One region of the Shewanella sp. Choline-02u-19 genome, then DNA from elsewhere that is predicted to be linked to it. Evidence: predicted binding sites of a transcription regulator. Region 1 holds the regulator's gene; the other holds the start of a gene.

Evidence for each region. The regulator MetJ, encoded in region 1, represses methionine synthesis genes. The targets are predictions, from matches to a motif close to TAGACGTCTAGACGTCTA.
Region 2: metK (methionine adenosyltransferase) is a predicted target of MetJ. The motif match lies at 8,108-8,125, and genes of this name have one in related genera.

What each region holds. Positions count from the first base shown of each region.
Region 1 is NZ_PJBE01000012.1:474,898-486,545, forward strand. It holds gene CXF83_RS04145 (LysR family transcriptional regulator) at 194-1,093, shown strand; gene CXF83_RS04150 (hypothetical protein) at 1,106-1,312, opposite strand; gene CXF83_RS04155 (conjugal transfer protein TraF) at 1,943-3,136, shown strand; gene CXF83_RS04160 (sulfite exporter TauE/SafE family protein) at 3,167-3,895, opposite strand; gene metJ (met regulon transcriptional regulator MetJ) at 4,124-4,438, opposite strand; gene metB (cystathionine gamma-synthase) at 4,648-5,808, shown strand; gene CXF83_RS04175 (bifunctional aspartate kinase/homoserine dehydrogenase II) at 5,824-8,217, shown strand; gene metF (methylenetetrahydrofolate reductase) at 8,497-9,387, shown strand; partial or broken gene CXF83_RS04185 (methylenetetrahydrofolate reductase) at 9,425-9,544, shown strand; gene CXF83_RS04190 (methylenetetrahydrofolate reductase) at 9,588-9,701, shown strand; gene CXF83_RS04195 (hypothetical protein) at 9,850-10,233, shown strand; gene CXF83_RS04200 (c-type cytochrome) at 10,339-10,932, shown strand; gene CXF83_RS04205 (c-type cytochrome) at 10,943-11,648, shown strand, end outside.
Region 2 is NZ_PJBE01000012.1:781,200-792,847, reverse strand. It holds gene CXF83_RS05445 (helix-turn-helix domain-containing protein) at 1-390, opposite strand, end outside; gene CXF83_RS05440 (DUF481 domain-containing protein) at 695-1,435, opposite strand; gene fba (class II fructose-bisphosphate aldolase) at 1,886-2,950, opposite strand; gene CXF83_RS05430 (phosphoglycerate kinase) at 3,184-4,359, opposite strand; gene epd (erythrose-4-phosphate dehydrogenase) at 4,467-5,495, opposite strand; gene tkt (transketolase) at 5,659-7,650, opposite strand; gene metK (methionine adenosyltransferase) at 8,169-9,323, shown strand; gene CXF83_RS05410 (GNAT family N-acetyltransferase) at 9,420-9,908, shown strand; gene CXF83_RS05405 (hypothetical protein) at 10,427-10,660, opposite strand; gene CXF83_RS05400 (hypothetical protein) at 10,779-11,486, opposite strand.

The DNA of each region.
Region 1 (11,648 bases):
CAGTAAGATGTATTACGCCAGTCATGCAATTGAGTAGGCAGTTTCTACGTTAATCATGTCGAATTGGGAGTATTTTAACGATATGTCGATTGTTGATATATAATGCATAGCGAACATCATTGTTTACATATAACTCCTAATTGAATGAGTGTAATGTAAGCTGGTTATTCCGTTTTAGGGTAGAAGCTATCAAATGTACAAAGACTTAAATTTAGCAGATGTGAGAGCATTTACCGTGATTGCCGAGCAGGGAAGCTTTACCTTGGCTGCAGAGCAGTTGGCATGCTCTCGCTCGCACCTATCCAAGCAACTGACCCAACTAGAAAGTTATCTTGGAGTGACCTTGATAACGCGTACTACTCGGGCGCAAAGGCTAACCGATCAAGGTGAGTTCTTTTACGAGCGCTGTCAGCATGCGTTGGATGTGGTGGAGCAAGCGGTGGCTCAAACTGTTGATAATGCGCAGAACTTACAGGGCAACATCAACATTAACTGCGTTGGCGGTTATATCGGTGAGGAGGTTGTTACCCGCTTGGTTAATGACTTTATGAGTGCGCAACCTAATATCAGCATTAATTTGGACTTTAGCAGTCAGCGAGTTGATCTGGTGTTAGATCATTTTGACTTGGTCTTTCGTATGGGCGAGTTAGAGGACTCAGGTTTAGTCGCGCGTAAGTTGATGGATATTAATAACTGCACACTGGCTGCACCTGGTTATCTTGAGCAAAAAGGTAAGCCTTTACACCCTAAGGCACTGAACGAGCATAGCTGCATTATCGGCACGGTTAATCACTGGAGCTTTCTGCAAAAAGAGGATGTTAAGCAAAAAACCGACGTGGCAATTACGGGTAAGTTTCGTTGTAAAAATGGCAGGGTAATGAAAAGCAGTGCATTAGCGGGGCAAGGTATAGTGCGATTGCCTGAGATTTATTGTATTGATGAGTTGAGCAAAGGTGAATTGGTACACGTTTTTGACGATTGGATGATTCCCGCAACGCCTCTATACCTACTTTACAATAAAGACAAATTCCAGCCTGCCCGATTGCGCGAGTTCATTAGTTTTACCACTGCTCACTTCAATGATTATGTTTAAGCTTTATATCGGTCAGTGTTCTGGTTCTGATTGTAATAATGCTTCAACGCCAGTAACGCCAAAGTATTGCACTGAATGTTTGATAGCAATTTTTTTTGCTATGAGCTCACCGTCTTTATAGATCTTAACAACCTTCTTCCCGCCTCTATCATTGGTGCTGTATTCATACTCATCATTAAGGCGAAGTTCGTCGAACTGAGATTTCATGATTAGATGCATAGTCACTCCTGTTTTTAACAGCGTGTTGGCTAGGTTAAGTGCCACATTAACCTATTTATGTAGACTCACAGCGGTGCTCAAAAGTTTCCCCTATTGTTCAATATAGATGATTTTTGTTCAATTGCTGTGTTTATTATATTAAGCCCATTAGTTGATAGAATTAGTTAAGGCTTTGCTTTAACTAATATTGATGACCACTGTGGCAACCGTTTATCAACGAAGTGAGCTTAGAAAATGTCTGTAGGCTACTTATTGAGACTAAAGATGGCATTGTTAACATTATTTTAGGGACTAGATTTAATGATCACAGTCATCAGTTTCAGTGCCTATTTGGTCGAGTCCTTCGACATTTAGGTGAGGGCACTGCGCTAATTAAATAAATCACTGGAATCGTTTGCTTAATGAGGAGATAAGTCAGTAAAAATCGCTCTTTACTGCAAGTGATTGAAGATATTTGAATACTTGGATGAAACTTTGGTAATAAAAATGTTGTTTTAAGGTTAACTTTTTATCCCATAGTTGTTTTTTTTGGCTTAGAATAACTCTAATAAGAAAAAACAATTTAAGACCTTTTTTCGATTTGGGCCGTATTGGTGTTAAAGCGTTAAGGACATAAAAAGGGCGGAATGGATGAAACTACGTAAATTAGCGCTATTGTGTGCATTAATCCCCAGCTTTTTTGCCTATTCAGGGCAAGAGTATTATGAGGCCCGTAGCGATGCGATGGGCGGCGCAGGTGTTGCATCATCTAATAATGAGGGGGCTGCATTCGTCAATCCTGCTCTTCTCGGTTTAAATGCGCACAAAGATAACTCAGCTGTATTACTGATGCCGGTATTGGGTGTTGATATGGCCGACAGCGACAACATGATTGATAAATTCGACTCTCTTATTAGCTCCTATGATGGTTTAGCCGCAGCCATAGATGCAGGTAATAGTGCCAATATTGATGTTTACAGAGATGATTTGATCCTCGATTTAGAATCACTAAAAGGCACATCAGCTTATGCCAGTGCTGGTCTTGGCTTTAGCGTGGCCATTCCGCATCAAAGAATGCCAATGGCCATTTTCTATAAAAGTTATGTTAGCGCCGTTGGTGTTGCCGACATTGCTCAATCTGATATTGATGCGCTGGCGAATTTAGATGCCAATAATCCGCCTGCAGTGACAGACTTAGCGTCAAGTGGTCAAGTTATTGGAGGCGCTGTTTCTGATTTAGGTATTGCGTTAAGTTTCCCGCTTTCTATCGTTAATATGCCGATCTCTGTCGGTATATCACCTAAGTTCCAACGCATTGACACTTATAACTATCGCGCTAGCGCGAACAACTTCTCTGCCAGCGACTTTGATGATGTTGAATATCGTAACGATGAAACCAGTTTCAATGTCGATGTCGGTGTGGCTATTGAACCTATCAACGGCTTAGTCTTTGGTTTATCAGGTCGAAATTTGATTAGCCAAGATGTCGATACCATTGAAGTTGAAGGGCAAAAGTTTACCTACAGTGTTGAGCCTTTAGTTACCGCGGGTGTTGCTTATGACTGGAGGCGATTAACGGTCACTACCGATGTTGATTTAATTGAGAATAAGAAGTTTAAAGAACTTGATGGCACCCAATATTGGCGCGTAGGAGGCGAAGTACGTGCATTTGACTGGATGTCATTGCGAGTGGGCTATCGTCACGACATGAAAGATTCAACGGCTAACATTTATTCTATTGGTTCTGGCTTTGCTTTTGGAGAATCATTTTTCCTAGACTTTACTGGGATGTTTGGCAGCGATGAAGCCATCGGTGGCGTATTGCAAACCTCATATCACTTCTAACACGCCATGATTTATCGATTTATAGCTGAGTTAACTGAGTTCGATAACCGATTTAATCGTTAAGATAAGTGCACTGAAACTACATAAAACCAGAGTGAAAGCTCTGGTTTTTTGTTTATCGACTCTGCCTACCAATCTGCCTGCAACGGCATAGCCCAATATGACTGAGGGCAATAGCATTAACGATGCCCACAAATGCTCAAGCTTTAGCAGCCCTGCAAACCCCAAAATGGTCAAAGCAATCATTGAGCTGAAAATAAAGAAAGCTGAAAGGGCTGCTCTAAACTGGCCGGCATCTTTACCTGCGAGTAATATTGCCAACGGCGGACCACCAATGGCGGCAATGTTGCCAAAGACGCCTGAGAGGATCCCAGCAATAAACAGACTTACACGGTTCACCGGGATACTAAACTTCATCAAACTAAAGCCAACGGCGAGCGCAACGATAAGAGCAATTGCCAGCCCTAAAATAGGTTGAGGGGCTATTACGATAAGCGTAGCGCCTAAGATACCGCCAGGAATACGTCCCAGTAGCGCATACTGCAGTCCGTTGAACTCAAGCTGACCACGCTCTCTAAAAAGCGTCAATACAGCGGTAGAGAATCCCATCATAATGACTGATGCTGGCACTAGGGAGGGTTCGATAATATATAACAGCGGACTTGCGATGACAGCTAAACCAAAGCCAATTAAACTCTGTGTTAATGCACCACAAAATATAATGATTGAGGCGAGAATGAGCGTGCTTGGCTCTAACATTTGGCTACCTAGAGGTTGTTAAATTTTCGAGCTTATTTTTTGTTCGAGTCTTTGTAATAAAGAATAATGATTTTATGACAAGGTTTGAGCGAAAGCTCATAACGCATTTTTGTCATAAAAAAATAGCAGCACAGAAACGAACCCGAAGGGCGCGGCTTCTGGTTTTTTACTCGAGCGAATGCAAACAAGGACCGCTTTGTGATCCTTGTTTGCAAATACTGAGCTGGTTTACTCTAGCTCTTCCCACTCAATGCCCATCTCATCCATCAAGCGTTTAACTTCCGCAGGCATGCTATCCGGCCTATCTTTTGATAGATCACCATCATTTGGCAACGGTTGTCCTGTGTAGGCGTGTAGAAACGCTTCACAGAGCAATTCGCTATTGGTGGCATGACGTAAGTTATTCACTTGGCGGCGTGTACGCTCATCGGTAAGCACCTTGAGTACTTTTAAAGGAATAGAGACAGTAATTTTTTTAACTTGCTCATTCTTTTTTCCGTGTTCAGCATATGGGCTGATATAATCGCCGTTCCACTCAGTCATTGACTCACCTGTAATTTTTAAATGCGGGGCAGATTTTAACCTCTTATGCAGCACAGTCAAATTATTGCCTCTATTTTATGACAAATGCAAATAGATTTCTAAATGCTTAGACGTCTAAACGGCTAAACTGGTTGACTAGGGTGAATTGCTTAGGTACATTTAGACGTCCAGACATCCCTAGTAAGAAAATATAGCAAGAGGAGTAGTACATGACCGAGCGTAAACTAGCCACTGTAGCTGTACGCCAAGGCATTGAGTCCGATACCCAACACGGTGCGGTTGTACCCCCGATCTATCTTTCTACCAATTATTCTTTTGATGGCCACAAAAATCCAAGAGATTTCGATTATAGCCGCTCAGGCAATCCCACTCGGTCAATCTTGGGTGACGCTATTGCTGAGCTCGAAAAAGGCTGTACTGGCGTTGTGACTTGCACTGGGATGGCTGCAATCACCTTAGCCACCAGTTTACTTGGGCCAGATGATTTGTTGGTGGTACCTCATGATTGTTATGGCGGTAGTTATCGTCTATTTACCAATCTTGCTAAGAAAGGCCAGTTTAAACTTGAAGTGGTTGATCAAACCGATGCAGCGGCATTGGCAACAGCCATTGCTAACAAACCTAAGATGGTGTGGCTAGAAACACCGTCAAATCCATTGTTACGGGTTGTTGATATCACGGCGATCAGTGCTGCCAGCCATGAAGTTGGCGCGCTTGTTGTGGTTGATAACACCTTTCTATCGCCCATCTTGCAACAGCCTCTGCTGTTGGGTGCTGATATTGTTATTCACTCGACCACAAAATATATCAATGGCCACAGTGATGTTGTCGGCGGTGCCGTGGTGGCGAAAGATGCTGAACTGGGCGAATTATTGCATTGGTGGTCAAATACCTTGGGGCTTACCGGCGGTGCATTTGATAGTTATCTAACATTGCGCGGAATTCGAACACTTGCAGTGAGAATTCGTGAACATCAGGCGAATGCGCAGCGGATCCTTGCTACTCTTACCCGTCATCGCGCGGTAGAGAAAGTGTATTACCCCGGCCTTAAAGATCACCCTGGTCATGAAATTGCTGCCAAGCAGCAAAAAGGCTTTGGTGCCATGCTCAGCTTTGAGCTAAAAGGCGGGGAGGAACAGTTAGTCGCTTTCTTAAAAAATCTTAATTATTTCTCTGTTGCAGAAAGCCTCGGAGGAGTAGAAAGTCTAGTGGCTGTGCCTGCAACCATGACGCATCGAGCGATGGATCCTGAGGCACGCGCACAAGCAGGGGTTAAAGACACCCTTATTCGTCTTTCAGTTGGTATTGAAGATGCTGACGATCTTGTTGCCGATATTGAAGCTGCACTCAATGCAGCTGTCGTTTGTTAATTAAAGGGGTTTAAGATGGCACGCTGTCACTTACATAAATTTGGTGGCTCCAGTTTAGCTGACGCAGACTGCTATCGTCGCGTTGCACATATTCTCCTGACTCATGGTAACAGTGACGATCTTGTCGTGGTTTCTGCGGCAGGAAAAAGCACTAACTTTCTGTATCGATTACTTGAGTTGAGCACGACTCAGCAGTTATGGCAGGAAGAGCTACAAATACTCATTAGTTTTCAACAAAAGCTGATCGAACAGTTATTGTCGAATGAGCAAGCTCGCTCGCTTAGAGAGCGACTATCAAACGATAAAGCGCAACTGATCAGCTTGTTGTCTATAGAATCTATCAACGATTACCAAAGTAGCCAAGTGGTGAGTTTTGGTGAGCGCTGGTCGTCCCGTTTACTGGCGGCGTTATTACGAGAGTCTGGTGTGGCTGCATCTGATGTTGATGCGCGTACCTTACTGATTGCTGATGAAGGCGCAGTGCCGCAGATCCGCTTGCAAGACTCGCGTCAAAGAGTGCAAACACTCATTGCAGCTCATCCAAATGAACGACTCATTATCACTGGCTTTATTTGTGCCAATGACAAGGGCGATACCTTGTTATTAGGCCGTAATGGCTCTGACTTTAGTGCCACGCTAATTGCCAGTTTGGCGGATATTGAACGGGTGACGATTTGGACCGATGTTGAGGGTGTATTTAACGCCGATCCGAATAAGATTAATGATGCCAAGCTATTGAGCAGCCTTTCGTTAGACGAGGCCAATCGTCTGGCGCATTTAGGTTCGCCAGTATTGCACAATCGTACCTTGCAACCCTTGTTTGATACTGAAGTGAGTCTTGCTGTTCGCTCAAGTTATGCATCACATACCGACTTTACGCTGATAGCGCCTAAAAGCTCGTCAGCCAGTGCGCCAGTGGTGACTAATCTAAACCGGGTGTCACTGTTTAACATTCAGTTGAATGGGGCTTTATCTGCATTGTTAAGTTTGCTAACTGATTCAGGGCTTTATCCGCTAGCGCATTGGTCGCTTGCGAAAAAGCGGGTTGAATTAACCGTTACCCTTGAGAATCAGAAGCAAGTTCAAGCGTTGCTCGATGCTAATCGCGAAGCGCTCGGTATTACTGATGTTCAAATTAGAGATGATTTTGGTCTGGTTGCGTTAGTGAGTGCCGATGCGGATCTTTATCGTCGTGGCTTTGCTCGATTACTCAGCCGTAATGCTCGCCCGCTGTTTAATGACGGCATGAGCTTGGTGACATTAGTGCCGCAATCGCAGGTGAACTTATTGACTCAAAAAGTGCATCGTCGATGTGCTGGCCCGCGTAAACGTATTGGCGTATTGCTCTTGGGTGTCGGCAATATTGGTGAAGCTTGGATAGAGCTATTTAACGGCGCACGAGCGGCCTTAAATAAAGAGATTGAGGCCAGTGTTGAGCTTGTCGGGCTGGTTAGCTCCCGAAAAGCCTTGATTAGCGATACGGGAATAGCACTGGATTCTTGGAAAACAGTATTTGAGCAAGATGCAACACCTTGGCAGTACAGTCACTTGTTTGATGAGTTACAAGCACTTGAGTGTGATGAAGTTATCGCGCTTGATATCAGTGCCAGCGCCGATCTAACGCTGCAATACCCGGAGTTTTTTGCCCGCGGTATTCATGTTGTCAGTGCCAACAAACTTGCAGGATCTGGACCACTGCCTTTTTATCGCGAGCTAAAACTACAACTGGGTAATCGCCGCTTGTTTTGGCGTTATAACGCCAGCTGTGGTGCCGGACTTCCGATACAACATGCCATTAATGATCTGCATAACAGCGGTGACAGTATAGAAGCGGTCGGTGGCATATTTTCAGGTACCTTATGTTGGTTATTTGAAAACTATGATGCAGTTAAACCCTTCTCTGAGCTGGTGGTTGAAGCACGAGGATTGGGGATCACAGAGCCCGATCCACGTGATGATTTATCGGGTCGTGATATGCAGCGTAAGTTGCTCATTTTGGCACGTGAAATTGGCTTAGAAATTGAGCTTGAAGATATTGAGCTTAAGTCATTGGTGCCTAAGCATCTTGCCGAGCTACCGTTAGCACAATTTTTGTCACGTATTGATGAGCTTGATGACGATATGCTACAGCAGTATTTAGCTGCAGTTGAGCAAGATAAAGTGCTTAGGTATGTCGCCGCGTTAGATAGAGTTGATGGTAAATTAAAGGCCGAAGTGAGTCTGCAATGGGTTGATAATAGTCATCCGTATGCCAACTTAACGCCGGGCGATAACGTGTTTGTTATTCGCAGCCAGTTCTACCAAGACAATCCACTGATTATTCGTGGGCCTGGAGCCGGAAGACAGGTGACTGCAGCAGCGGTGCAATCTGACTTAGCGCATATTTGCCGAGACTTACTGCAGGAATAATATTGTAAGGCTGATTGAAGCAGCTAAGCGATTAATTAAACAATGCATGTCAGTTACGCTGGCATGCATTTTTTGGTTTTAAGGCCTGCGTATTCGATTTCTATTGGTACATTCTGCTGCTGAATTAGCGGGCTATTTTATTGTCCGAAGAAAAAAACGCACTTGCCTGCTTTTTACACTTGACTTCAATCTCAGTTTCTCTAGTATATGGACATATAGACGTCCAAACGGCTATATTGAAAATGGCTAGACTAACGAGTTGAAGTAGAGGAAATAGAAATGGGCTTTCATCATGCACAACATGCGACATCATTGAACCAGAGCTTATCTGAGCTAAAAGATGATATAAACGTTTCTTTTGAATTCTTCCCGCCTTCGACTCCAGAGATGGAAAAGCTATTGTGGAACTCTATTCGTCGTCTTGAGCCACTTAATCCTAAATTTGTGTCTGTTACTTACGGTGCAAACTCGGGGGTTCGAGATCGTACTCATGGCGTGATTGAACGCATTCAAAAAGAGACTGATTTAGTTGCAGCTCCGCATCTAACATTGGTGGATGCGAGTGATGAAGAACTCAAAGAGCTGGCTAAGCATTATTGGAATAGCGGTATTCGTGACATCGTCGCTCTACGTGGCGATTTGCCTGAAGGCAGTGCCAAACCAACACGTTTTGCTAATGATCTCGTTCGTCTGCTACGCTCGGTGGCAGACTTTGATATTTCTGTTGCGGCTTACCCAGAAGTGCATCCTGATGCAAGCAATGCTCAAGCAGATCTTATCCACCTTAAGAAGAAGATCGACGCAGGTGCTAACCGCGCGATTACACAGTTCTTTTTTGATGTTGAATCTTATTTACGTTTCCGTGATCGCTGCGCTGCAGCAGGCATCGATGCTGAAATTGTCCCAGGTATCCTACCAGTGACTAACTTCAACCAAACTAAGCGCTTTGCGGCCATGACTAATGTATCCATTCCAAGCTGGTTACACCGCCAATTTGAAGGCCTTGAAGATGATGCGACAACCCGTCAGATGGTCGGAGCCAACGTAGCGATTGATATGGTTAAAGTCTTATCTCGAGAAGGGGTTAAAGATTTCCATTTCTATACGCTGAACCGTGCAGAACTGACTTATGCGATATGCCACACTCTTGGTGTACGCCCAGGTAAATAGCAAACCCGTTGTAGTTTAGGATCCAACGTTTCTGATATTGGATATGGTTAAAGTCTTATCTCGAGAAGGGGTTAAAGATTTCCATTTCTATACGCTGAACCGTGCAGAACTGACTTATGCGATATGCCACACTCTTGGTGTTCGCCCAGGTAAATAGCAAACCCGTTGTAGTTTAGGAACCAACGTTTCTGATATTGGACATGGTTAAAGTCTTATCTCGAGAAGGGGTTAAAGATTTCCATTTCTATACGCTGAACCGTGCAGAACTGACTTATGCGATATGCCACACTCTTGGTGTTCGCCCAGGTAAATAAACAAATCCTCTTTAGTCAGCGAGAATAAACCAATAGCCTACTTGTTAGGTTGTTGGTTTTTTTGTTTATTGAACCTATTTAGATTAAGGTTATTTAGATAAGAGGATATTTTAAGCTAGCATTATCTATTTCAAAGGAAAGGTAGATTATGGATAATCAAGCGAAGGCTCTGGCCGTTTTTTGCGCACTATTCTATTTGGCGGGCTGTCAGGGAGTGCAGTTTCAAAGTAATGTCACGCCTGAATATGTCGGAGGCACGCTTAAAGCCACAAAAGTTATAGAGTACTCGGTAGAAGAAATTTACAGTTTCGATTCACAAATGATTGGAGATGTGGCTTCATCTTATTGTCAAAAAGCGCCGAACTCCCCCAAACCTGGTTATTCCATGTTGTTGCGCGACTTAAAGTATAAAGTGCAGCAATTGGGAGGTAATGGAGTAGTCATAATGGAATGCACTAAGCAAGACCCTTTCGCGGAATGCAGCTACTTTCTAGAGTGTCGAGCATTAGCGTATAAAATTAACTTCTCATAGTCATTTTTCTTTTAAAAGTCGATATCCTTCTGATTTAACTGTTTAATGAGCAATTATTTTTCAGAAGCGCTATTGTTAAAACCATCAACTGATGGAGATATAAAAATGAAACGTGGATTGATAACGTGTGCTTTATTGGTGCTAAGTGCATCCTCTTATGCGGCTATGCCGCCTTCGGCAGCGCTGTGTGGCAGTTGTCATGGCCCTCAAGGGCAAGGCATAGAGCCTCTTGGCCCAAGATTAGCAGGGCTATCTGCTGATTATATCGCCAAACAAATTAAGTTGTTTCAGACCGGTAAAAGACAGAATGCGACCATGCAGCCTATGTCAATGACCCTCCAAGGTGATGCTGTTTATGCTGTTGCTGACTATTTTTCATCATTCGACGTGCCTATCGTTACACCTCATCTACGGGGTGAGAAAGCGGTATATGAAAATCCAACTGAGCAGCTAGTCTATCAAGGCGATTGGCAACGAGTCATCCCAGCTTGTGTTACCTGTCATGGACCTTCAGGGCTTGGTGTGGGCGAATTTCCACGGCTTGCAGGTCAGCAAGCATCCTACATTAAGAACCAGTTGATAGCGTGGCAGAAAGATTCCCGCAGTGGCGATCAAGATGGTGTGATGGGGACCATTGCTGACAAACTTACCAGTGCCGAAATTGATGCATTATCGAAGTATTTCGCAGAATTAAAATAAGGGGTTAACCATGAAAGTATCTCATTTAAGTTGGCTCATTATTAGCCTTAGTCCTAGCTTGCTGGTACAAGCGCAAGAACTGCCGGATAAACAGACTGAGCTTATTGCTAAGGCCAAGCAAGTTGGTCAAGCTTATTTAGTCCCTAGAGATTTAAGCTCGATTCCCCAAGGTGAGTTTGGCGATAAAGTTCGCTTAGGCTATCAGTTATTTGTTAATTCACAGCAGATGCGAGATAGCTATGTTGGTAATAATCTCAACTGTTCTAACTGCCATATGGATGCTGGCCGCCGCGCTAATGCTGCACCGCTATGGGCTGCCTATTTTGCCTATCCAGCCTATCGTAAGAAAAACGATAAAGTGAATAGCTATGAAGAGCGTCTTCAAGGGTGTTTCACTTACTCAATGAATGGCACACCGCCAGCGTCAGGCAGCAAAGAGCTGGTTGCGCTCTCTGCTTATTCCTACTGGCTCGGCATGAGTGGCTTAATGGATCAAGCTGGAATCACGACAGCAGTGGCTGAATTATCTGATAGTGACCTAATTAAAGGGGGGAAGCGCGAAGATATGCCACTACCTGAAGCCGTAAAGACTGCAATGACTCAGCCTGAGCGTGCTGCACTGCCAGGGAAGGGATTTCCTAAAATTGTCGCGCCTAAGCTGGCGTACTCACCTAAGCGCGGTAGTGAGGTTTATCAGGCTCATTGTCAGTCTTGTC
Region 2 (11,648 bases), 310 kb from region 1:
CGTTGCTAAGAACACCACGAGCATGACACCAAGCAGCAAAAGCATAGAGAATTGTTTAATCGGCAGTGCTTCATAGGGGCTATTCTGCATCTGCACTTTCGCTTTGGTATGCAGTAGATAACCTTGATTAGTGACAACCTCTATTATCGAGGCGGTATCACTGCCTAAGAATGCTTTTATGTGCGTTATCGCCAGTGCGATGTCTTGCATCGTCACAACCAGCGGGAGCAAATTGAAACACAAAGATTCAGTCGATACGACTTGACCTCTAGATGACATCAAATCACGCATCACTAGAAATTCAATATTCGATAAAGGGTGCGTTTGAGCAGTCTCAGTGTTCACCAACTGCTTTAACTCAATATCAAATCTGACTGGACCTATAAACACATTAACCACTCTGACAATTTCAATGGTTGTCAGTTTACTGTTTATCGGCCTTTACGTCCGTGATCAATCAGTGCTAGGAGAGTGTCAATTACACTTTCGTGAACTCCACCACACTAAGTTTATTTAACAATCACAATCACTTAATACAAGCTGTAACTTTTGTTGCGTGAAGGTGTACTACGATACAAGCAAGCACAAACAACCTATGCATTGTAAACACAAAAAAGTACATTATAAAAAAAGACACCTATGGAATAGGTGTCTTTTAACAGATAAATCTCAAACGTTATTTACTGCGTTATCACTAGAAAGCGTATAACAATGTCATGTTTGTTTCGGTATCTGTGCTTTTCTTATCGTCTAACGGCTCGCTGTTATATCGAACAATAACCGCAAATTTCATTGCTAATGCGCCAATAACGTTCGCTGTAATCGCTGTTTCTGAACGTCCTTCTAAGCTATCGCCATAATCAGCAATAAATTGCTGACTAAACTTAGAGGTTTCACTAATATCGTAGCTAAAGTTCATTGCACCGTGTGCCACTACGCTATCTTCATTATCGTAACCCAGTAAGGCCGACTGCTCGTCATCAAGCTGCTTATAAATGTAACCAGGACCGACTTCAGCACTAAGGTACATATTGCCACTGTCGATAAATTTATGACCGTAACCAGTAGAAGCAATGGCTTTGAAATCATAACCCGTAAAAGGGTCAACTTCATAATTACCGGTGATATACATATAGTTCTTTTCATCGAACTTATAATCACCTTGAACGCCAGCGTAATAACGTTTAGCCGTCACTTCACTGGTATCTTCTTTATAAAGGCCTTCAAATAGGTATTGGTTTTCCCAATTACCAAGCTCTTGCATCAACTTTAAACGCGCTTTTACTGATGAAGTATCAGTATTACCCGTTGTTAACGTCGCGCCTAATTCAGCTTCACCAGCGAAGGTCTTATCGCCTTCTACAAAGTCAGCCCCAGCATGTGCAGCAAAAGGAGCCGCCATGACGACAGCCATTGCCGTTAGTAATGTTTTCATTTTGTAACCACTCCGTTCACTCAATACCCTAAAATTCGCCGCGATATTAACATTTAGCGCTGTAAATTGAAAACCTACCGCATCATTATCTAACTGTTTTATCACTCAATCTAGATTGCTAGAATCTGCACTCAGCGATTTTAAAAATCAAACACTGAAATATTCTTATATTTATCCAAACAACTTAGGGACTGTATTATTGCTGACAGCCACAAACCGTTTTAACCCCAGAACAGATAAATTAGCCATGTGAAACACCAATTTATCAGTCCTCATCTGCTGACAATACCGAATTATCGGCTGAGTTTCAGCTCAATAAGTATTGATGCTAAAGAAGTTCAAATTGGGCTGCGACAATGGCAGATATCACCTCTTTTTGATAAAAAAATACCTGCACTAGGCAGGTATTTTTATCTAAGACGCTTATTTAAGCGCCATTAGCAGTAATGCTTACTTAATCTGCGGATCAAGTTCGCCAGACTGATAAGCTTTATACATCGCTTGCAGCGACTTAGGCTTGATCTTAGAGCCCATACCAGCACAACCAAAGGCTTCGTAACGAGTAGTACAGATGTCTGCCATTGCTTCCATAGACGCCTTCAAGAATTTACGTGGATCAAATTCTGTTGGGTTTTCAGCAAGGAACTTACGTACTGCGCCCGTTGATGCTAGACGCAAATCAGTATCGATATTAACTTTACGTACGCCGTGCTTGATACCTTCAACGATCTCTTCTAGCGGTACGCCGTAAGTTTCAGGAATAGCACCACCATATTGGTTAATAATTTCTAACCATTCTTGTGGCACTGAAGATGAACCGTGCATCACTAGGTGAGTATTGGGAATACGTGCATGGATCTCTTTGATACGGTCAATACGTAGCACGTCACCGGTAGGTTTACGGCTAAACTTGTATGCACCATGGCTAGTACCAATCGCGATAGCGAGTGCATCTACGTGAGTGTCAGCAACAAAACGAGCCGCTTCTTCAGGTGTCGTTAGCATTTGATCCATGCTTAAGATACCCACAGCGCCAATACCATCTTCTTCGCCAGCTTCACCGGTTTCTAAGCTACCTAGACAACCGATTTCACCTTCAACAGAAACACCACATGCGTGTGCAAATGCCACGGTACGGCGAGTCACGTCAACGTTGTAATCGTAAGATGCAGGTGTTTTACCATCCGCCATCAAAGAACCGTCCATCATTACAGATGACATACCCAATTGGATTGAACGCTGACAAATATCAGGATCGGTACCATGATCTTGGTGAATACAGACAGGGATATCTGGGTACTGCTCAAGTGCTGCAGCCATTAGATATTTAAGGAACTGCGGACGAGCATACTTACGTGCTCCCGCTGACGCCTGAACAATAACAGGGCTGTCTGTCGCTTCAGCTGCTTGCATGATTGCACGCATCTGTTCTAAGTTGTTAACATTAAACGCAGGTACGCCATATCCATGCTCTGCTGCGTGATCTAACATTTGACGTAGGGAAATTAAAGCCATTTTTTACTCCAATAATAGGGTGATTTGACTCACCGAGGTCGCTATCGTTTGGATTGATTTTTATGCGATTAAGTCATCAGCATTCTTGCTTTAAACTCAACTGCGGTTACTGGTATTTATTATAGTTTTTATATTGCTGATTTTGATGACAGCATTACTGGCGGCTAGTTTACTCTCGACTAAAATCGATTAAAACCCCTACCAGTAACCCATCTAACAAAAACTGTGTTTTCTTACTTACCACGGCTCTCTAGCATTGCCACAGCAGGAAGTTCTTTGCCTTCTAAAAACTCAAGGAAAGCACCGCCACCGGTTGAGATATAAGACACTTTATCTGCGATACCATACTTATCAACGGCCGCTAAAGTATCGCCACCACCGGCGATAGAGAAGGCATTAGATTCAGCAATCGCTTGAGCGATACGCTTAGTGCCTTCACCGAATTGGTCAAATTCAAACACGCCCACCGGGCCATTCCAAACAACCGTGCCCGCATTTTTGATAATTTCAGCTAACGCCGCTGCGCTATCTGGACCAATATCAAAAATCATATCGGTATCTAGCACTTCGCTAACATCTTTAAGTGTCGCTGTTGCTGTCGGGCTGAACTCACTTGCAACGACCACATCAGTCGGCACTGGAATGTCACCGCCACGGCTTTGGGCGTTAGCCACTAAGCGCTTAGCTTCATCAATCAAGTTAGCTTCGTATAGGGACTTACCCACTTTATGACCGGCTGCAGCAACGAAAGTATTAGCAATACCGCCACCCACAACGAGCTGATCAACTTTAGTTGATAAGCTTTCTAGTACCGTCAGCTTAGTTGACACCTTTGAACCACCCACAATCGCCACCATTGGGCGCGCTGGGTTATCAAGTGCTTTGCCTAAGGCAGTAAGCTCACCCGCGAGTAAAGGGCCAGCACATGCAATGGGAGCATGTAAACCAACACCGTGAGTCGATGCTTGTGCTCTATGCGCGGTGCCAAAAGCATCCATAACGTATACATCACAAAGGGCCGCCATTTTCTTAGCTAATGCTTCGTCGTTTTTCTTCTCGCCAACGTTGAAACGAACGTTTTCAAAAACAACCACTTCACCGACTGCAGCGTCAACACCATCAAGGTAATCACTGGCTAGGCTAACCGGACAATCTAGCGCTTTTGTTAAGTAATTAACCACTGGCTGCATTGAAAACTCAGCGTTAAACTCACCTTCAGTTGGACGTCCAAGGTGAGACATCACCATCACAGCAGCACCCTTTTCAAGCGCAAGCTTAATGGTTGGCAGCGATGCACGTAGACGCGCATCACTTGTTACCACACCGTCACTTACAGGCACGTTGAGATCTTCACGAATAAGCACACGCTTACCTTGAAGGTCTATGTCTTGCATATTAAGAATCGCCATTTCATGCTTCCTTACGATTTAAGTTAAAGTTAAAAATTAAAGTAAAAACAAAACTGGATGTTGACGACGCGGGACGGAACACCGAGTCAGCAAACAAATATCTTAGCCTAAACGTTTTTGGCAGCGCGTACTGCGCTGATCATCTCTAAACTGGTATCGAGCATGCGATTAGCAAAGCCCCATTCGTTATCACACCAAAGTAATAACTTCACCAGATGACCATCGCTAACGCGAGTTTGCGTACCATCGACAATGCTTGAACGTGGGTCATGGTTAAAATCACACGACACTAATGGTTCATTAGTGTAGCCAACAACCCCAGAGTACGAACCTTCGGTAGCCTGTTTAAGTACCTTGTTAACTTGTTCGATATCGACGCGCTTATTGAGCGTAACGGAAAGGTCGATAGCGGTAACATTAATGGTTGGAACACGTACTGAGATGGCTTCAAACTTATTTTTCATGTGAGGCAAGATGCGCTCAATACCACGGGCCAATTTAGTATCGACGGGAATAATCGATTGTCCGGCGGCGCGGGTTCGACGCAGATCATCATGATAAGCATCGATCACTTGCTGATCATTCATCGCTGAGTGGATAGTGGTAATAGCACCACTTTTTACTTGAAAATGTTTATCGAGTACATCAATCACTGGCACAATACAATTGGTGGTGCAGGAAGCGTTCGATACTATGGTATGTTCAGCTCTTAGCAGATCATGATTCACGCCATAGACAATGGTGGCATCCACATCACTTGATGATGGGTTGCTAATAAGGACTTGTCTCGCACCCGCTTTAATGTGCGCCTCGCAAGCTTGCCTGTCGTTAATCACTCCGGTAGCTTCAAACACAATATCAATGCCCATCTCTTGCCAAGGCAAGTTTTCAGGGTTGGGTTCATGTAACAGCTTAATAGCATCATCACCAATGATCATATGTTGATCATGTAATTTAACTTGGGTGTGAAAACGTCCATGGGTAGTGTCGTACTGGGTTAAGTGCAGCATCGCTTCAGGCTTTGCCAACTCATTAATCGCCACGATTTGAATTCGATCGCGTTTTTCAGACTCGTAGACCGCACGAAGAATTGAACGCCCGATACGGCCGTAACCATTAATAGCGACTCTTATCATTAACTATTTTACCTTTGTTACTGGCTGATTTCTTGATACAACAACGGCCTACCGCAATTGGTAAGCCGTAGTATCATAGAGCATCAATAGACGCAATCGACAAACTAACCTAATGGCTAGTTTGCCTGTGCATCATTAGCTTTATTGCTAAAGCTAAAGCAAATTATAGACCGTTAACGGTTGCTACAACATTCTCTACTGTAAAGCCGAAGTGCTTCAGCAAGTCTCCACCAGGGGCTGACTCACCAAAGGTTGTCATACCAACAATAGCGCCGTTGAAACCAACATACTTATGCCAGAAATCAACGTGAGCGGCTTCAATAGCCACACGCTTAGTCACGCTGCTTGGCAATACTGACTCTTTATAAGCAGCATCTTGCTTGTCGAACTCGTTAGTCGAAGGCATAGAAACAACACGTACTTTCTGACCTTGTTCTGTAAGCGCCGCAGCTGAATCCATTGCTAACTGAACTTCGCTGCCGGTAGCAATAAGGATTAAGTCTGGCGTACCAGCACAATCACTCAGTACATAACCACCTTTAGCCACGTTAGCTAATTGCTCAGCGCTGCGTGCTTGTGCTTTCAGACCTTGGCGACTAAAGATGAGTGATGTTGGAGCATCACGACGCTCAATAGCACTCTTCCAAGAGACAGCTGTTTCTGCTGCATCACATGGACGCCATACCGTCATGTTAGGTGTCATACGCAAGTTAGCAAGTTGCTCAACTGGCTGATGAGTTGGACCATCTTCACCTTGACCGATAGAGTCATGGGTATAAACGAAGATGTTCTGAATGCCCATCAAGGCAGACATACGGACTGCGTTACGTGCATATTCCATAAACATCATGAACGTTGCGCCGTAGTTGATGAAACCACCATGCAGTGATGCACCATTCATAATGCCGCTCATACCGAATTCACGTACACCGTAGTAGATGTAGTTACCGGCTGCATCGTCTTGAATACCTTTAGAACCAGACCATAGCGTTAAGTTAGAACCGGCAAGGTCAGCAGAGCCGCCAAGTAGTTCAGGTAACATAGCACCGAAAAAGCCAATCGCGTTTTGTGATGCTTTACGGCTGGCAATGCCTTCCGCTTTATCTTGAGACTCTTGAATAAAGGCGTTTGCCTTTTCTTCAAATTCTGCAGGAAGTTCGCCCGTGATAACACGACGCTTATATTCAGCAGCTAGCTCAGGGAAAGCAGCAGTATAAGCTGCAAACTTCTCGTTCCAGCTTGCTTCGTTTGAAGCGCCAGAATCTTTAGCATCCCAACCTTCATAAACGGTTTCAGGAATTTCAAATGCAGCGTGATCCCAACCAAGGAACTCACGTGCAGCTGCAATTTCAGCGTCACCCAGTGGTGCGCCGTGGCAGTCATGGCTGCCAGATTTGTTTGGCGAACCAAAACCGATGGTGGTTTTGCAACAGATCATTGTTGGCTTGTCAGTGACAGCCTTAGCAGCTTCGATTGCCGCGCGGATAGCATTGCTATCGTGGCCATCTACGTCAGCAATAACATGCCAGCCGTAAGCTTCGAAACGCTTAGGTGTATCATCGGTAAACCAACCTTCAACATGGCCATCAATAGAGATACCGTTGTCATCCCAGAAAGCCACAAGCTTACCAAGACCTAACGTTCCTGCTAATGAACATGCTTCATGAGAGATACCTTCCATCAAACAACCATCACCTAAGAAGCAGTATGTGAAGTGATCAACAATATCGTGACCTGGCTGGTTGAACTGTGCAGCCAATGTCTTTTCAGCAATCGCCATACCAACCGCGTTACTAATACCAGCGCCTAATGGGCCAGTCGTTGTTTCAACACCTGGAGTGTAACCATATTCAGGGTGACCCGGTGTTTTAGAATGCAACTGACGGAAGTTTTTCAACTCTTCAATTGGCAATGCGTAACCCGTAAGGTGCAGCAAAGAGTATATAAGCATAGAGCCATGACCATTTGATAATACAAAACGGTCACGATCAACCCACTCAGGGTTGTTTGGGTTGTGCTTAAGGAAATCATTCCATAGCACTTCAGCGATGTCAGCCATCCCCATTGGTGCACCTGGGTGACCAGAATTGGCTTTTTGAACGGCATCCATGGTTAATGCACGGATTGCGTTAGCGAGTTCTTTACGAGATGACATGCTCTCTCCTGCGTAGTGTTGGGGTATTGAGGCTTAGATCTAGCGAAGGAGGCAGCAACTTTGGTATTTGCTTTACCTTCACTACAGCAAAATTTGGAGCCATATTTTCGCCTACTAGACTGTAGGACGCAAATTTAATTCGCCCAGAATGAAAAAATCGATACATATTAGCCAATAGCGATGACAAGCTAACCATATTTAACAACACGTTAACCCACCTTTAGAGCACTAAATCTTAGTTAAAATAAGATATTTATCTATTTGCTAGCGAACCCAAGGTGCATTGATCATTTTTTTATCAGAACAAGTACCAAAATAACACCGCTAACAACAACTTTATCAGCAACTTATACAAACTTCAGCTTATTAACCATGTATTTATTAAGGACATAATAGCGTGGATTACTGCACAAAATTAACTGAAAGGGGGTGTCTTCTTTTTTGTTTTCCACTAAGATAGCCGTCTAGATGTAGATACTTCTACACATTCAAATTGTATAAAGACGAGATTTTCCATCATGGCAAAGCACTTGTTCACCTCTGAGTCTGTCTCAGAAGGTCATCCAGATAAAATCGCCGATCAGATTTCTGATGCGGTATTAGACGCAATTTTGGAGCAAGATCCAAAAGCACGCGTAGCATGCGAAACTTATGTCAAAACTGGCATGGTTATGGTTGGCGGTGAAGTGACTACTTCAGCCTGGGTTGATATCGAAGAGATCACCCGTAAGACCGTACGTGAAATCGGTTATACCCATTCTGATATGGGTTTTGACGCCGACTCTTGCGCTATATTAAATGTCATTGGTAAGCAGTCTCCAGACATTAACCAAGGTGTTGATCGCGCAGACCCTAAAGAACAGGGTGCCGGTGACCAAGGTCTTATGTTTGGTTATGCCAACAACGAAACTGACGTACTTATGCCTGCGCCGATCACGTATGCACACAAGCTCGTGAAACGTCAGTCTGAAGTACGTAAAGACAAGACGCTTTCGTGGTTACGTCCTGATGCGAAAAGCCAAGTGACTTTTGCTTATAACAGTGATGGCAGCATCCATGGTATCGACGCCGTTGTGCTTTCTACACAGCATAGCGAAGACGTCAACCAAGCCGATCTCATTGAAGGCGTAATGGAAACCATCATCAAGCCAATACTACCGGCTAAGTGGTTATCTAAAGACACTAAGTACTTCATCAACCCAACTGGCCGTTTTGTTATCGGTGGTCCAGTAGGTGATTGTGGTCTAACCGGTCGTAAGATCATCGTTGATACTTATGGCGGTATGGCTCGTCACGGTGGTGGTGCTTTCTCAGGTAAAGACCCATCAAAAGTTGACCGCAGTGCAGCATACGCAGCACGTTACGTTGCAAAGAACATTGTTGCAGCCGGTCTTGCTGATCGTTGTGAGCTACAAGTGTCTTATGCCATTGGTGTTGCAGAGCCAACATCAATCAGCATCGAAACATTCGGCACTGCTAAAGTGGCTGAAGAGTTATTGATTGATCTAGTACGTCGTCACTTCGACCTACGTCCATATGGCTTAACAGAGATGTTAAACCTAGCCCGCCCAATCTACCTTGCGACGGCAGCATATGGCCACTTTGGTCGTGAAGAGTTTCCTTGGGAAGCAACAGATAAAGCAGAAGCACTCCGTGCTGACGCAGGTATTTAATCGTTATCGATTAATTCAGTGTTGTTTGTCCAACGCTAATAAAAACCGCCTAAGGGCGGTTTTTTAATGCCATAATTTCAGCTTCCAGCAACAACAATGAGTATTAAAGTGCAATTAACTTGGTTAGCGGCTAATGATCGCATCGAGGTGAAGAAGTTCTATCACCAACATATGCCCTATGCACGGCTGCTGCAGAAAGAGTCACTCTGCGTGTTGACTCAAGCCGACTCGACTTCGGCTAATAGCGTTGAAATCACTTGTTCTAAAATTATTTGCTCTGAAATAGTAGCCAGCGCCCGTATTCGACCGATCGGCCAATTATCGATTCTTACAGGTATGTTGGTACATCCTGATTTTCGTGGTCAAGGTGTTGGGCATCGGTTGATGCGCCAGCTTTCGCCTGTTCTCTGTGATGGTAAAACTTACATTTTTGCCTTGGTGCATTTAGAAGGGTTTTATGCGCAACATGGGTTTACTGTCATTGAGGACGCACCAAATGACATTGCGCAGTTGTTTTTGAAGTATCAAAGGGGTAGTGAAAGGTTGGTGTTAATGGGGTTAACCCCTTTAAATCCTTATAGTTAGACTGCGTCTAACAACTAACTCAATCAAGTTCCGCTTGATAAAGGTCGTGAGCTTCCAGCTCACACACGGGCAAAAGGGGTACAACAGCTTCCCCCTCTTGCATCACCCGAGCCGCCCCGACGAAGTTGTCTTCCTCGTACTTATTCGAAATAGCCTAACGCTTCCGATGGGACATCCTGTCCCGCGAAAGCTATGCCCACATCCGTGTGGGCATTACGGACTTTGGCTTATAAAGAGTCTTCAACGTACTTCGGCAACTCCGATGGGGAATGGGTGTATTTTGTGGGTCTGTAATGGCTTGTTAGTCATTAGATATCAGACCAAAGGGTACAGATCGTTATTGGACAGAAACGATTTAGAGCTAAAGCTCTTGGAGTAATGAATTTCATTAGGGAAAATGTGGTAAACGGATATGTGGTAACGCCCCAATAAGGGGCTAAAAATAGTTGGTTAAAATAAGCGACGCAGGAGCAAAAACCAACTGTTTTTAGTCCTGCTTAATTGGCTTGTTATACGTACTATTTACGACTGTGTTCTTTTATGGATTTATTAATTGCATCTACTTGCTCTTGTTTTCGTTTACGACAATCAACTCTATCTTGAGCGTGGCCTTGCTCACATTTTGATGATGCGCCATCACTCGCTATTACAGCCGATGTTCCTGAATAAACGGCATCAAATACAGGGTTACCAGTATAAATACTGCCGCATGAAGTCAATAATAATAGACAGGTGAAATATAAAATCTTCATGAATCACAGAATCCTTGTGGTACGTATAACGCCCACATTAAGCGGACTGAAATTGTTTGCCAAACTTGTTGAGGAACGAAACATGGCAAACTGTTTTAGTTCCGTTTAAATTGACTTGTTATGCAGTTTCCTCGACAGGCAATTTAATTTCAAGAAGCTTGTTAACATCAGCGACATTACAAAGCGTTGTAATATCACTGATATCTCCAACATCCAAAAGTAACGGTTCTTTACCTGTAACTCCAGTATCAAAAGCAAAACGGTACTCTTTCTGATGACAGTACTCATTTCGCTTTTTAAATACAGCCTCTTCTTCTCCAAAAGTACCACTGAAAGAATCTGGATTATAGTAATCGACTAAGCATGCATTTAACCCATAATTGTTCTTTTCTGTTGCGGCTTTAACACGCTCAACAAATTGTGTGAAATTTGTAACTACAACAGCATGCTTTCCTAAATTTAAACAATCCTCAGGGATTTCTAATTGCTTTTTAAAAGCACCTAAGCTTTCATGTGATAAGCTTTCAAATTCACCACTGTGTGCTGCATATATACAAAAGACATTTAGATGATCATGCCAATTCATTTTGACAGAAACTGGCCCAGCTAAATCAGTCAATGTTCTTCCATTAATCTCAAGTTTAATTTGATCTGGTTGGAACCAACTGACAACTCCTTCATGCATATCTCCACGGTTAGAGTATTGGTCTTCTTCTAGATTTCTAAAATAGGAAAGTCTGTTTGCAAAAAGTTTTCCATTTCTAAAGTCGTTAGCGTATTTTTCATCATCAAAAATTTTCACTAGGAAAAATATAGTTTTCTTCAAGCTACCTCCAAGAACTGCATAACATTTTAATATACGGCTTGCGCGTTTTGCCAAACCTTGTTGAAAAATCGTGCACAGTAAAAATGCTTAAAAGTTCATGAATAACAGCTTATTAAACATTTACGCTTAAGATTGTATCCAATACACCTAGGGAGAAAAGTG